Regions from separate parts of the Psychrobacillus sp. FJAT-21963 genome, predicted to be linked through region 1. Evidence: riboswitches for the same ligand, from Rfam matches in the RefSeq annotation. Region 1 holds a riboswitch; each other region holds the start of a gene.
The links. Region 1 has a riboswitch for S-adenosylmethionine ahead of metK (methionine adenosyltransferase). Riboswitches for the same ligand answer to the same signal wherever they lie in the genome.
Positions count from the first base shown of each region.

Region 2: it holds a riboswitch for S-adenosylmethionine, as region 1 does, so the genes downstream of both, metA (homoserine O-succinyltransferase) here and metK (methionine adenosyltransferase) in region 1, are expected to answer to the same signal.
Region 3: it holds a riboswitch for S-adenosylmethionine, as region 1 does, so the genes downstream of both, AN959_RS01185 (M20 family metallopeptidase) here and metK (methionine adenosyltransferase) in region 1, are expected to answer to the same signal.

Region 1 is NZ_LJIY01000014.1:14,819-19,825, reverse strand. It holds gene AN959_RS18365 (alpha/beta hydrolase) at 1-556, opposite strand, end outside; gene AN959_RS18360 (gamma carbonic anhydrase family protein) at 674-1,186, shown strand; gene metK (methionine adenosyltransferase) at 1,247-2,443, opposite strand; SAM riboswitch class I at 2,650-2,763, opposite strand; gene pckA (phosphoenolpyruvate carboxykinase (ATP)) at 2,959-4,545, shown strand; gene AN959_RS18345 (hypothetical protein) at 4,625-5,007, opposite strand, start outside.
Region 2 is NZ_LJIY01000002.1:484,224-489,230, forward strand. It holds gene abc-f (ribosomal protection-like ABC-F family protein) at 1-72, shown strand, start outside; gene AN959_RS08235 (methyl-accepting chemotaxis protein) at 269-2,275, shown strand; SAM riboswitch class I at 2,345-2,453, shown strand; gene metA (homoserine O-succinyltransferase) at 2,532-3,440, shown strand; gene AN959_RS08245 (aldo/keto reductase) at 3,495-4,427, opposite strand; gene AN959_RS08250 (DUF1572 family protein) at 4,574-5,007, shown strand, end outside.
Region 3 is NZ_LJIY01000001.1:245,071-250,077, forward strand. It holds gene lepB (signal peptidase I) at 1-503, opposite strand, end outside; gene AN959_RS01170 (TVP38/TMEM64 family protein) at 496-1,137, opposite strand; gene AN959_RS01175 (AzlC family ABC transporter permease) at 1,252-1,980, shown strand; gene AN959_RS01180 (AzlD domain-containing protein) at 1,985-2,293, shown strand; SAM riboswitch class I at 2,369-2,475, shown strand; gene AN959_RS01185 (M20 family metallopeptidase) at 2,585-3,820, shown strand; gene AN959_RS01190 (CsbA family protein) at 4,027-4,284, opposite strand; gene AN959_RS01195 (PDZ domain-containing protein) at 4,294-5,007, opposite strand, start outside.

The DNA of each region.
Region 1 (5,007 bases):
ATTGTAAAATACTTTTCATAAGTAATTGGAGTTCTATGTACCAATCATTCGAAACGATCGTATGGTAAGTAGGATCATCAATAAATTGTTGATAAATATCATAGTTTCTCGTTAATTCCTTTAGCTGAATATCATGGTTAATCTTTTGTTGTACTGGTAATTTTGCCAGTGCATTTGTCCATTTAGATGGCTGTTTCTTTAATTGCAACCAAGGAGACGTTAAAATGACACCAGCATATTCTATTTGTAATTTGTGTAGCACTTTAATAAGCAGGGTTGCTCCAAGTCCATGGCCAAGAATAAAAATTGGTAAATTATAAGTAACGGCTACTTGTAAAGCAAGCGTTATATATTCTTTATATTGTTCAAAAGATTCATTATGTATTTTTTTTCCTCTTGTCTGTTCACCATGTCCTGGTAAGTCTCCCATTACAATATGACAGTTAGAACTTCTAAACTTTTCAATTAACCAAGCATATCTTCTATGATGTTCATATGCACTATGAACAATGACAATTACTGCTTTAGGTTTTTCTTCTGCTTCCCATTTCCACATGAACATCACCTCTTGTTTTGTTTTGTTTTGTACCGAATGTCTACTTCAATTATTTGATTATTTTTCTTCATTTGATAACATTAATTATATTCTATTTACATAAGGAGCGTGAGCATATTGATTTATCCATTTAAAGGCAAATATCCAACAATAGATGAATCTGCATTTATTGCTGATTATGTCACAATTACAGGCGATGTGACAATCGGACAAGAGTCTACAATTTGGTTTAATACGGTAATCAGAGGGGACGTTGCTCCTACGATTATTGGACGAAGAGTGAGTATCCAAGATTTATGTTGTTTGCATCAAAGTCCTAATAACCCTCTTGTTATTGAAGATGAAGTGACAATTGGACACCAAGTTACGTTACATAGCTGTACTATTCGAAAAGGTGCTTTGGTTGGAATGGGCTCTATTATTTTGGATGGAGCTGAGATCGGTGAAGGTGCATTTATCGGTGCTGGAAGTTTAGTAACCCAAGGTAAGAAAATTCCTCCTAATTCACTTGCCATAGGTAGTCCTGCAAAAGTTGTTCGGGAGCTATCTGAGGAAGACAAAGAAGATGTGCAACGTATTATTCGTGAATACGTAGAAAAAGGGCAGTATTATAAATCACTTCAAAAATAAAACTAATTTTCTTTAAAAAAGAGGCTATCCTATAACAGGAAGCCTCTTCTTTATTATTTCTTATAAACCAGCTTTTTGTCTTAACAAATCTGCTTTATCTGTTCTTTCCCATGGTGCATCAATGTCAGTACGACCAAAATGTCCATACGCAGCTGTTTGCTTGTAAATAGGACGACGAAGGTCTAGCATTTTAATAATACCAGCTGGACGAAGGTCAAACAATTCACGAATATGTGAAACTAATTTAGCCTCTTCTACTTTCCCAGTACCAAATGTGTCTACTGCGATTGATACAGGTTGTGCTACACCAATTGCATAGGCAAGTTGTACTTCACAACGATCTGCAAGTCCTGCTGCAACAATATTTTTTGCAACGTAACGAGCTGCATATGCTGCAGAACGGTCTACTTTTGTTGGATCTTTACCAGAGAACGCACCGCCTCCATGACGAGCATATCCACCGTAAGTATCTACAATAATTTTACGACCTGTTAAACCTGCATCCCCTTGTGGTCCACCAATTACGAAACGACCAGTTGGGTTAATGAAATATTTAGTATTTTCATCAATTAAATTAGCAGGAACAATTGGATTGATAACTACTTCTTTTAAATCTTTTTGAATTTGTTCTAACGTTACTTCTGGGTGATGCTGAGTCGAAATAACAATTGTATCTATATGAACAGGATTGTTATTTTCATCATACTCCACAGTTACTTGTGTTTTACCATCTGGACGTAAATAGTCTAAAGTTTCGTCTTTACGAACGTCTGCTAAACGACGAGCCAACTGATGAGCTAAACTAATTGGAAGTGGCATAAGTTCAGGTGTTTCATTACATGCGTAACCAAACATTAAACCTTGGTCTCCTGCTCCAATTGCTTCAATATCAGAATCTGTCATAGATCCTTCACGTGCCTCTAAAGCTTGGTCAACCCCTTGAGCAATATCAGCTGATTGCTCATCTATAGAAGTTAATACTGCAGAAGTTTCAGAGTCAAAACCATATTTTGCACGAGTATAGCCGATTTCTTTAATGGTTGAACGTACAACTTTTGGAATATCAACATAAGTGGATGTTGTAATTTCCCCTGCAACTAATACTAACCCTGTAGTCACTGTTGTTTCACAAGCAACACGTGCGTTTGGATCTTCCGTAAGAATTGCATCTAGAATTGCATCAGAAATTTGATCACAAATTTTATCTGGATGCCCTTCTGTAACTGATTCAGATGTAAATAATCTGCGTTGTGTCATAGAATATTCCTCCTATATCCTGCGAGATCTCTCTCAAGAATTGATACGGTACTCATTCCCATGTCAAGCCATTTCAAATCAAATAGATTAAACTTGAAGCCGTTTCGGACTTGGCACACAAGGATAAAGGGCGATGTTATAAAAAAAACCTCTCACTCACGTTTGATTACATGAGGAAAGGCTATTAATATCATAAGCACCTTTCACTCTTATCAATCAAGGAATCTCACCTTGTCTCAGGTTGGGCACCTTTGCAATAAAAAAATTACAGGTTGCCGGGTTTCATAGGGCCTGACCCCTCCACCAGCTCGGGATAAGAGTATCCGTTCAATTTACCATCATACGTAAGTTGTAACGAGAAGTCAATATTTATTTGTTGACAATTTATTCACAAACAAAAAATAATCAATCCATTAGTATAGACTATTAAGTTAAATGTGTTATACTAATTCACATATGAATGCTATATCCCTTTATTTTTTTAGGGAAAACAATAAAAAGGATGGTATACCAATATGAATTCAATCGATACTGTGAGTGAACTGAACGAATTGTTAGCTGGAGAGAATGTACACATTCAGTTATCAGTGCCGCAACTTGTGGAAAAAGCAACATCAAGAGGTGAGGCTGTTTTAACATCTACAGGAGCAGTGAAAGCAGAAACAGGTAAATATACAGGTCGTTCTCCACAAGATAAGTACATTGTAGATGAACCTATATCAAGAGACAAAATCGATTGGGGTCCTGTAAACCAACCAATTTCTTCTGAAATTTTCGAGTCACTCTATAAAAAAGTAACAGACTACCTTGCAACACAAGATGAACTATTTGTGTTCAAAGGATTTGCAGGTGCGGATAAGGATTCACGCATAGGAATTCAAGTAATAAATGAATATGCTTGGCACAATCTATTTGCCCATCAGTTATTCATTCGTCCTTCAGAAGAAGAACTGACAACCCATAAAACAGATTTCACAATTGTCAGTGCACCTAACTTTAAAGCAAATCCAGCAGTGGACGGTACAAAATCAGAAACATTTATTATCGTTTCAATGGAAAAACGCATTGTATTAATCGGTGGTACTGAATATGCTGGAGAAATGAAAAAATCTATATTCTCTATTATGAACTATTTACTGCCAGAAGCAAACATTTTACCTATGCACTGTTCTGCAAACGTTGGTGAAGATGGTGATGTAGCATTATTCTTTGGTCTTTCAGGAACAGGAAAAACAACACTTTCTGCAGATGCAGGACGTAAATTAATCGGTGATGACGAACACGGTTGGTCTGATAATGGAGTATTTAACATTGAAGGTGGATGCTACGCTAAATGTATCGACCTAACTCGCGAAAATGAGCCTCAAATTTTTGACGCGATTACATTTGGAACGGTTTTAGAAAACGTCGTAGTAGATGCAGAAACACGTATCGCTAATTATGCCGATAATTCTTTAACTGAGAATACACGTGCTGCTTACCCAATCCAAAATATAGAAAATATAGTAGACCCATCTGTAGCTGGTCACCCAAATACAATTATTTTCTTAACTGCTGATGCTTTCGGCGTATTGCCTCCAATCAGTAAATTAACGAAAGAACAAGCAATGTACCACTTCCTAAGTGGATTCACGTCTAAATTAGCAGGTACTGAGCGTGGAATAACTTCTCCACAACCAGCTTTCTCAACTTGCTTCGGTTCTCCATTCCTACCATTGCATGCAACTGTTTATGCTGAAATGCTTGGGAAGAAAATCGATGAACACGGTGCACAAGTATTTTTAGTAAACACTGGCTGGACTGGTGGAGAATACGGTGTTGGAAGTCGTATGAAGCTTTCTTACACACGTACAATGGTTCGTGCTGCAATTGAAGGTAAGCTAAATGAAGTAGAAACAGAAACTGACGCAGTATTTGGCTTATCAATTCCTACACAAGTAGAAGGTGTTCCTTCTGAAGTATTAGTACCACGTAATGCATGGGAAGATAAAGCTGCATACGACCAAAAAGCTAGCGAGCTTGCTCAAGCGTTCCGTGAAAACTTTAAAAAGTTTGGAACTGTATCGGAAGATATCACGCTAAAAGGTGGACCTTTAGCATAATAAAAAAGTGCAAAGCTGCTTAATGTAGTTTTCCAAAGAATAAAGAGGATGTCCCATTCATATGGTGACATCCTCTTTTTTAGTCTGCATAATCATCATAATAATGCGTTATAACCGAAGGAGAAAAGATGGATATAAAATTCTTCGCCTCTTCTTCGTCTACCTTATACAATATGATTTCTGATCCATAATGACTTATCTCTAACCGTTCATCACCGTCTATGTGAAAGAACATAGCAAACCATTTCAAACCGCCATTTACATCAATTGAATGACTTCTCAAAAAGAGTCGATTATCCTCATTCAGATTAATTGTTAATACCTTCATTAATCCTTCATCCATTACCGAAATAGCTCTGGCACTTAGTTCTTCAATCGCAGCTAATTCTTCTTTCCAACAATGAATGACAACTTCCTGGAAATCCGAAGTATAATTATCCCAAAGATCTGTCCAAAAACTCG
Region 2 (5,007 bases), on a different contig from region 1:
TTATTGTCGATTGACGAGAAGGAACAAAAACTTGAAAAATTAATAGAGATCTGGTTGGAGAGACAAGAATGAAAATATTCATGATTATCAAGTCCGCTTAACTCCAAATAAATGTGTGATAGTTCCTATAAAATTAATAATTTAATATTAACTTTCTCGTTTTTAGCCGATATAATCAGAAAGATATACTATGTCCTAGTTTTTGAAATAGTAAATTTATCCTTATTAAGGCGATTATATCTTTAAAAAAACAGAAAGTAGATGAAATATGAAAATTTCTATCAAATGGAAAATTATTATTACTGTAATGATTTTAATTGTAATTAGTATGTCTGCATTAAGTTTCATAAGTACTTTTACGATTAAAGACAAAACGGAAGAAAGTTTAACTGATCAAAGTCATGTATTAGTGAACGAAATGTCCTCTTCCATTCAAAATTATCTCAGTGTCTATGAAAAGGGTATTATACAAATATCCACTACAAAGGAAGTGGTGGATTTTCAAACGGAATCTAGTATTTCAGATGCAATCATTGCTTCACAGCTAGAGAAACAATTAGATTCTAAATTTACTGAGTTTACAACGTTGTACGACGCGGTTGCTTCCGTTTACTATGCATTACCGAACAAGCATATTGAAATAATACCTGAAGCTGATTTAGGGAAAGATTTCGACGCAACAACTAGAGATTGGTATAAAAATGCGGTAGCCAATAAAGATGATTTTAGTTGGTCCAAACCTTATTTAGATGCTGCAACGGGAGAATATGCAATTTCTGGTGCAAAAGCAGTACTTAAGAATGGTCAAGTTGTTGGAGTTGTCGGCATTGATATATTACTTTCGAAGTTAACAGAAACAATTTCATCTAATGAGTTAGGATTTGAAGGTTTTCCGATTATCGTGGAGAACGACGGCACAGCAATTGTCCATCCTACCATGTTTGGTGAAAATTTGTCCGAATATGCTTATATTAATAAAATATTTTCTAGTTCTTTAAATGAAGGAGTAGTCACAGATACTTCCGAAGGACTTTCAACGGTTACTGTATTTACGACAATACCTGATTTGAACTGGAAGCTAGGTGCAGTATACGAGCAAGAAAAAGTTAATCAAACAGCTGATAGTATTCGAAATCTCATTTTATTTATTACTGCTGCTATATTAGTGCTGATGTTTATTGTGCTATATTACACTACCCATCACACTTTAAAACCGATAGATCAATTAAAAAAACTAATGGATTCGGTTGCAGAAGGAGATTTGACTGTTCACGCGAACGTAAAGTCATCCGATGAAATTGGACAATTAGCTAAAAATTTCAATAAAATGACTGAGAGCATGCATGAAATTATTCAAGTAGTAAAAGAATCTGCAAGTAATGTTCAAGTAAGTTCTGAAAGTCTTAGTGCAGTTGCAGAGGAAACAACTGCATCATCAGAACAAGTATCCGTAGCTGTGGGTGAAATAGCTGAAGGTGCTTCAAAATCTGCTGAAGATGCGGAAGAAGTAACAGATAGCTCTTCACATTTAAGTAATCAAATTAATTTAATTAATGAAAAATCGCTTGTAATGACTGATATTGCTACGAAAGCAAATAAAATGAATGCAAATGGCCAAAAACAAATGAGTGAACTTAAATCATCCTTTAACAATTGGGAGTCCAATTTAAAGTCTATGTCTGATGTAGTCGATACTTTAGAAAACAAAGTAAAAGCCATTGGAGGGGTTATGGAAACCATCATGGAGATTTCTGCTCAAACAAATCTACTTGCATTAAATGCAAGTATAGAAGCAGCAAGAGCTGGTGAGCATGGAAAAGGTTTTGCGGTAGTAGCAGAGGAAGTAAGAAAGCTTGCTGAGCAATCAGCCAGAGCGACTGAAGATGTTAAAAAGACTATTACTGAATTACAGAAAGAATCAGTTTTAGTAAGCCAACAAATGACTGAAACTAGGGAAACTTTCCGTATACAAGGGGCAGTAGTTACTGATACGGAAATAACATTTAGTGAAATCTCAAATTTAATGGAGAATATGCAATCCTCTATTGATGAGGTTTCCAACGAAATTAACCAAGTTTTTAAATACAAAGAACAAGTAGTTGAAACGATTCAAATGATGGCAGCGACTTCTCAACAAACTGCTGCTGCATGCGAGGAAGTTAGTGCATCTTCAGATGAACAGCTTCGGGCAATCCAATCCGTTGCAGATGCTTCTGAAACATTAACAGAACTTAGCGATAAATTAGCAGAAGCAGTGAATCGTTTTAAAGTATAATATTCCATTGCTTAAATGTTCAGAAAATGATAGTATATAAAATAATGTAGTAGAATAACAAATAATATACTCTTATCAAGAGAAGCAGAGGGAAATGGCCCTGTGAAGCTTCAGCAACCTCTGACACATGTCAGAAAGGTGCTAACTCCTACAAGATATCAATCTTGAAAGATAAGAACTGAGAGCATTTGCTTACCCTCTTTTCTTATTTATTAGAAGAGAGGGTTTTTATTTTTACGGAAAAGAGGAGAAATGTATGCCAATTAAGATTCCCAAACAATTGCCAGCAGCTGAATTGCTGAAGAAAGAAAAGATTTTTATCATGGACGAGGAGCGCGCAATTGCTCAGGATATCCGTCCTCTAAACATAATTATATTAAATCTAATGCCAGAAAAAGAAAAAACGGAATTACAACTACTAAGACTATTAGGTAATACACCATTACAAGTGAATGTTACATTTATGAATACTGCTACACATGAATCCAAAAATGTTAGTAAAACGCATCTAGACACTTTCTATACTACTTTTGAAGAGATTAAACTTCGCAAATATGATGGGATGATTATTACTGGAGCACCAATTGAACATTTGAATTTTGAAGATGTAAATTATTGGAGTGAGATGACAGAAATAATGGATTGGTCGAAAACAAACGTCACTTCTGTCTTACATATATGTTGGGGTGCACAAGCTGCACTTTATCATCATTATGGAATTGGTAAATTTGAATTGTCTAAGAAATGCTTTGGTGTATTTTCTCACCGTTTATCCGATCCAACTGTGAATTTAGTCCGTGGTTTCAATGACGAGTTTTATGCGCCCGTTTCTCGTTATACTTCTGTTTCATATGATGAAATAATAACTGATTCCAGACTTAATCTGCTTTCAAATTCTGAAGATGCAGGGGTATTCCTTGTAATATCAAATGACGAAAAGCATATCATGATTACTGGTCATTTAGAATATGATGCAACAACTTTAGCGGAAGAATATGCTCGGGATGTGAATAAAGGTATTGAAATCGATGTTCCTGAAAATTATTTTCCTAATAATGATCCTTCGACACAACCATTAAATTCTTGGCGTTCGCATACTCATTTATTGTTTTCTAATTGGTTAAATTATTATGTCTATCAAGAAACGCCATACGAATGGGAATAATTCAGAAGAGGCTGAGAAAGATTTTTCTTTCGTTCAGCCTCTTGTTCTATTTATTTAATGAAATATTTGGTCAATTCTATCTATTTCTTGTTTAGTTAATTGAACATCTACAGTTTTCAAATTATCTATAACTTGTTCAGGTTTTTTAGCCCCTGGAATAATAACATCAATATTTTCTTTCGTTAAATACCATGCAAGCACAATATTAGAAACACCTACATTTTTATCATTAGCAATTTGGCGAAGCTGCTCTACCTTATCTAAGTTGTTAATATATGTTTCTCCTTGGAATAACGGATTTTTTGTGAGACCTTCTCTAAAAGTACTGCCTTTATCATACTTACCTGTTAATAAGCCCGAAGCAAGCGGAAAATAAGGAATAAAGGAAATATTACGTTCATTTGTATATGGAAGCAAATCCTTTTCTGCATCGCGTTTTAATAAATTATATCCAGATTGAAGAACTTCAATATAACCATCTTGGTTACCTTCTTTTAACTGTTCTAAAGTAAAGTTGGATACTCCAATTGCACGGATTTTTCCTTCATCCTTTAAACGTTGAAGAGTACCAACTGCTTCAGCTTTTGGTGTGTTTTCATCGGGAAAATGAATATAGAATAAATCAATATAGTCCGTTTGAAGTCGTTTTAAACTGTTTTCCACAGTTTCTCTTAAAAATGCAGGTGAGTTGTCAATGACTACTGTTTCACCGGTCATTTTATGAGCGCCCTTAGTAGCAAGAATTATTTCACTACGTTTCTTCGTTTCTTTTAATACTTCCCCAATTAACTCTTCTGATCTTCCGATGCCGTAAATAAAGGCAGTATCTAGAAAACTAATTCCATGATTAAGTGCTGTATGCATAATGTCTTTTCCGGTTTCATCATTTAAATTCGGAAATAAATTATGGCCACCAACTGCATTTGTTCCAAGTCCAACGGGATTTACAAATAATCCGGTTTTACCAATTTCTACTTTTTTACTCATAGTAGTAAAAACAACTCCTCTTCTATATATTCTAGTATAATATTACCAATAATGACCTTTTACTCAAAGAATTTTGGTTTATTAAAAGAAATGGGGAAGGAGATTCATAATATTTATTGAACTATGTTTTAAAGGAGATGATTAGATTGTCAAATTCAACTAATTTTCATGCTGACTTTATTCGAAATATACGGTCAAAATTGGAGGAATTGAAAAGTGATACAAAGAAAGCGATCATGCAAATGGAGGAAGAATCCATTTTTTGGTCACCAAACGAACAATCAAATAGTGTAGATGTACTGGTGAAGCATATGAGTGGAAACTTAATTTCTCGTTGGACAGACTTTTTATCAACTGATGGAGAAAAAAAAGACAGAGATCGTGATAGTGAATTCGAAAGTACGATAGAATCACGGGAAGAGTTGCTTAAAGTGTGGGAAAATGGGTGTAATGCATTTTTCAAAGCGATAGACAGTATAGAAGAAAAACACTTACTTCAAACTATTTATATTCGCAATAAACCACATACTGTTTTGGAAGCAATCATTCGGAGTATTACACATATTTCAATTCATGTGGG
Region 3 (5,007 bases), on a different contig from region 1:
ATTTTTACTTCTCCAATGACTTCTTCTTGATCTATAAATTGGAAATAACGACTATCTAAACTGGATATCCGATTATCTCCTAACACAAATAACTTGTTTGAAGGAACTTTATTACTTCCAGTCAACTCTTCTAAATCGAAGTCTTCGGTAAAATTTTCTTCCGGATTCTGATATGCAGGATAAGACGCAAGAAATTTTTCTTCTACTTTTTTATTATTTACGTACAATTTATCATTTTCATACTTGATAGTATCACCTGGTAAACCAATGACACGTTTTACATAGTCTTCTTTTTGGTCGCTATGAAAGATCACAATATCCATGCGGTCTATATCAGAAAGCTTACTCACAAATACTTTATCTTTGTCATGAAGTGTAGGCATCATTGATTCCCCGACTACTTCATAGTTCGTTAAAATGAAAGAACGAACAATAAATACTACTAAAATTCCAATGAAAATGGCCACTAACCATTCCAGCAATTCTTTTTGTGTATTACTCAAATCTTTTCTCCTTTTTATTTCGTCTTTCATCGCGAATTGATTTAAAATCTGCATCTACTTTTTTATCAATTTTTTTCTCCACAGCTTTTCCAACAAACCATAGTATAACCATTATTCCAATCATTATTGCTGTTCTTAAGGGTTGTGTAATGAGCGCTTTAATATCGGAACCAATAAAGCTTACCACTAATATCATAATTAGTTTCCCTAAGACAACTGTCCATAAATACGTATTTTTTTTCATATTAGATAGACCCGCAACTATATTCACAAGTGCGGAGGGTGTAAATGGAAAACAAATAAGTAAAAATAATGGTCCGAAACCGTTTCTCTCTACCCATAATATTAATTTTTGAATCTTTTCATGCCTTGTAATAAAACCTAAAACTCTAGCTCGTCCGTATTTTCTAATAACTAAAAATACAGTATAAGCACCTGCAACCGAACCTGCCCAAGATAATAAAAATCCAAACAAAATTCCGTAGGCAGTCACATTCGCCACGATAAAAACTACTAAAGGTAGAAACGGCAAAAATGCTTCAAGAAAAGGTAGTAATAGCCCAAATAGTGGTCCAAGTGCTCGGTAATCTTGTGTTAAATTAGATAAAGTTTCGAATGATAACCAACTTGGCATGGTAACTCTCCTCTTCTATGTATATTTATACTCTTCCCAATTTTCAACTATATAAAACTTTATAGATATAGTATAATTTGTTCACTATCATAATTGAAGGTGGTGAAATTCGACATGAATAATAATTCATTCGTAAAGGGTTTAAAAGCCGGTACGAGTATTGCTATCGGCTATTTTCCAGTTGCATTAACATTTGGTTTATTGGCAAAAACCACTGGACTTTCCATTATTGAAGCAACAGCAATGAGTATTTTTGTTTACGCCGGCGCTGCTCAGTATATGTCACTGACGCTTATAGCAAAAGGTGTTGATCCTATTTTAATCGTTTTAAATACATTTGTCGTGAACATTCGACACTTTTTAATGACGGCTGCACTCAATGAAAAGATGCATAGTGAAAAAAGATGGGTCAAAGGAATATATGCATTTGGGATTACAGATGAATCTTTTTCCGTATTAGCAACTCAAAAAGATGAAAAAATACATACTTCTTTTGCATTTGGTGTTGCGCTTATCGCATATGGTAGTTGGGTTGTATTTACAGCGGTTGGACATGTTATAGGTGCCAATCTACCAGCATTTTTACAAGCGGCCATGTCGATTGCTCTATATGCAATGTTCGTTGGTCTTCTAGTACCCTCTATGCGAGGAAACCGCAAAGTAGTCATGCTGGCCCTCATTGCAGCTATTATAAACGGATTTTTTTACTGGACAGAATTATTATCGACAGGATGGGCTATTTTAGTCGCTACCCTAGCATCCTCTATTTTTGTAGAAATTATATATGCCAATCATCAAAAGAGGACTAGACTACGAGGAAAAAACTTAGCGAAAGGAGCATAATGGAATGGAAGCATGGTATTGGTGGATGCTATTAGGAATGGCTATTGTTACCTATATTCCGCGAGCATTTCCCTTAACTTTTTTAGAAGGCAAAGAATTACCTCCTGTTGTTTCAGGAGTATTACGTAATATTCCATTTGCAGTATTAGGAGCATTAATTTTCCCAGCTATTTTATATGTTCAAGAAGGTAATCTATTATTTGGAATTATTGGAGCCATTGTGGCATTCGCACTTGCCATTATTTTTTCAAATGTAATGGTTGTAGTATTAGTAACAATTGGTGTTTTAGCTGTATATAGTCTTATCTTTTAAATACTACTTGACTGCTAGGAATAAATTACTTAATATTGGAATTAGTTCTTATAAAATTTACATAAAAATATCACTTTCTTATCGAGAGAAACTGAGGGACAGGCCCAATGACGTTTCGGCAGCAGATTCAGAATGAAAACTGTGCCAATTCCTGCAAGCAATTTATGCTTGAAAGATGAGAAAAGAAGGTTTTTCGATCATACGAAGAGCTCTCTTTTTCTTATCATACAAGATAAGATTAGGAGGGTTCTTTTTTGTTATGAATAATAAATGTAAAAGGAGCAGATATAAGTGAGTTTCCTAGTAGAAAAAAGAGACTATCTCCATAAATTAATAGAAGACAACAAGAATGTATATATTCAAATAAGTCATCAAATACATGAAAACCCTGAGATCGGAAACGAAGAATTTTTTGCTAGTTCTACGCTAATTGATTTATTAGAAAGTGCAAATTTTCAAGTCGAAAAAGGAATAGCAGGGCATGAAACGTCTTTCTATGCGATTAAGGATAGCGGTATCGAGGGACCTACTGTTGCTTTTTTAGCAGAATACGACGCTTTACCTTCAATTGGACATGCCGACGGACATAACATTATTGGTACGGCAAGTGTGGCTGCTAGCATCTCTCTAGCAGAAATGCTGAACGAAACCGGTGGAAGAATAATCGTCCTTGGTACTCCCGCAGCAGAAGGTGGATCAAAAGGAAGTTCAAAAGGAAACTTTGTAAGGCTCGGTTATCTAGAAGATGTAGATGTGGCTTTAATAATTAGCCCTTCAAGCAAAACTACTTTAAGTTGCGAAACACTTGCTCTGGAATCATTAGATTTTCATTTTATTGGACAAGCTACTCACCCAACAGCAGCTTCTAATAAAACAATAAATGCATTGGAAGCTGTCGTTCAGTTTTTCAACGGAATCCATGCGCTTCGTTCACAATTACCATCTGATATTAGCATACATGGAATTATTACACATGGAGGTGACTCACCGAACATTATCCCTTTCTTTGCCTCTGCTCGTATTCATGTCAGCGCAAAGAATTGGAAAAAAACAGAGGAAATCTCCGAAAAAGTTCGATTCCTTGCTAACGGAGCAACACTTGTAACAGGAACTTCTGTAAAAATCGAACGTTTTCAAAATGAGGTGCAAGATTTTGTAGTAAATTCAGTGTTAGATGAGGTTATTCATTCGGAATTTGAAGCTATTGGAGAAGTCGTATACACAGAAAGTAAACATTACAATGACTCTACGGATGCTGGAAATATTAGCTACGTAGTACCAACTGCAAGACCATCCATTAAAATTGGACCAGATGATTTAGTCGCCCATACAATAGAATTCCGTGAAGCTGCCAAATCTAAAGCTGCGGATGAAGCACTAATCAAGGGAGCTAAAGTCTTAGCTACAACCGGTTATCGAATATTAACAGATGCAAAACTACTTCATCAAATCAGAAAAGAATTTAATGCATCCTTAGCTCGTAAAGCAAAAGCAGATGGTATGGGCGTTTGCGATTTGAAAGATTAATATTGTAATTTATATTCTTTATCTTTCGGATTATGAAGTGTGTTTCGACAACATAAAGATTAGTCGGATATGCGTTTGCTATACAATACGCATAAGCTTCCGCTGGATGAGTTGCTCTTTTCACTACTGGAGCCTGAAAACACCAGATGAAAATAAAACAATTCAATGAAAGACAATACATTCCAAAAGAAAAAATCCACCTCTTCTTAAGAGGTGGATTTTTTCTTTTTGTCTCGACTTTTCATATGTGTTGCATACCAAAAACCTAAAGTCAACGATGCTGCATCAATAATATAAATCCACCATCTATGCGTGTAACCAGCATAGACAGAAGCGGCAAATAGAGCAACAGTCAATAATAATGCCACATAATGATTAAAGGTAACACGTGTAAAAAGAATAACAAGTAATGCTGGAGTAAAAATGGCTAATGTAACTTGAGTTGATATTGATAAAGTTTCCATAGTCATCTCCTATCTTACTAATATTAAGCCTAGACGATAGTGATCATGTCTAAACAAAATATGTTGGCGTAAACGAAGTTCTCCGCTAATATCTAGTACTTCTAAGCGACAATGTGCAGCATTTATTTGAACTGCTTCATAAAACTCTTGTTCATTTGTTACTTTTTGTCCGTTTACTTTGACAATTTTCTCACCGATTAATAGACCCATTTTCTCTGCTGGTGAGTCAGCAAGGACTCCGGCTATCATAACACCGTCCGATTGGGGGGAGATAGCAAACGTTCCTGACATTTCTTTTTTATAAGCTATGTAAGAAATGACTAATCTTGTGATGGCTCCGAGAATTAATGCAAGTCCACTTACTAACGGCATAAAATAACCAACTGCCGCTACTACAGCCACGATAATTCCTAATTGCCAAACTTTTTTTCCAAGGCTAGGGAAAAATTCTACAGCGAGTGTTTTTCTGCTCTTTTGCTGAAATCCTATAACAAATGGAAATAAAACCAATGAGAATGTCGATTCTCCAAGTGTAAATTGCGGCCAATATGGAATATAGGAAGAAATCGCATCACCTGGAATGACTAATAAAATAGGTAGTATCCACAGCCGTTTTGTAACATATTCAATTGCTTCAATTCCTCTTGGTGTTTTTACTAGTTTAGGAGAAGCATTTTGTGCTCCGTGTTTTTGTATAAGAATTCCTTCTATGATTAATAGTAA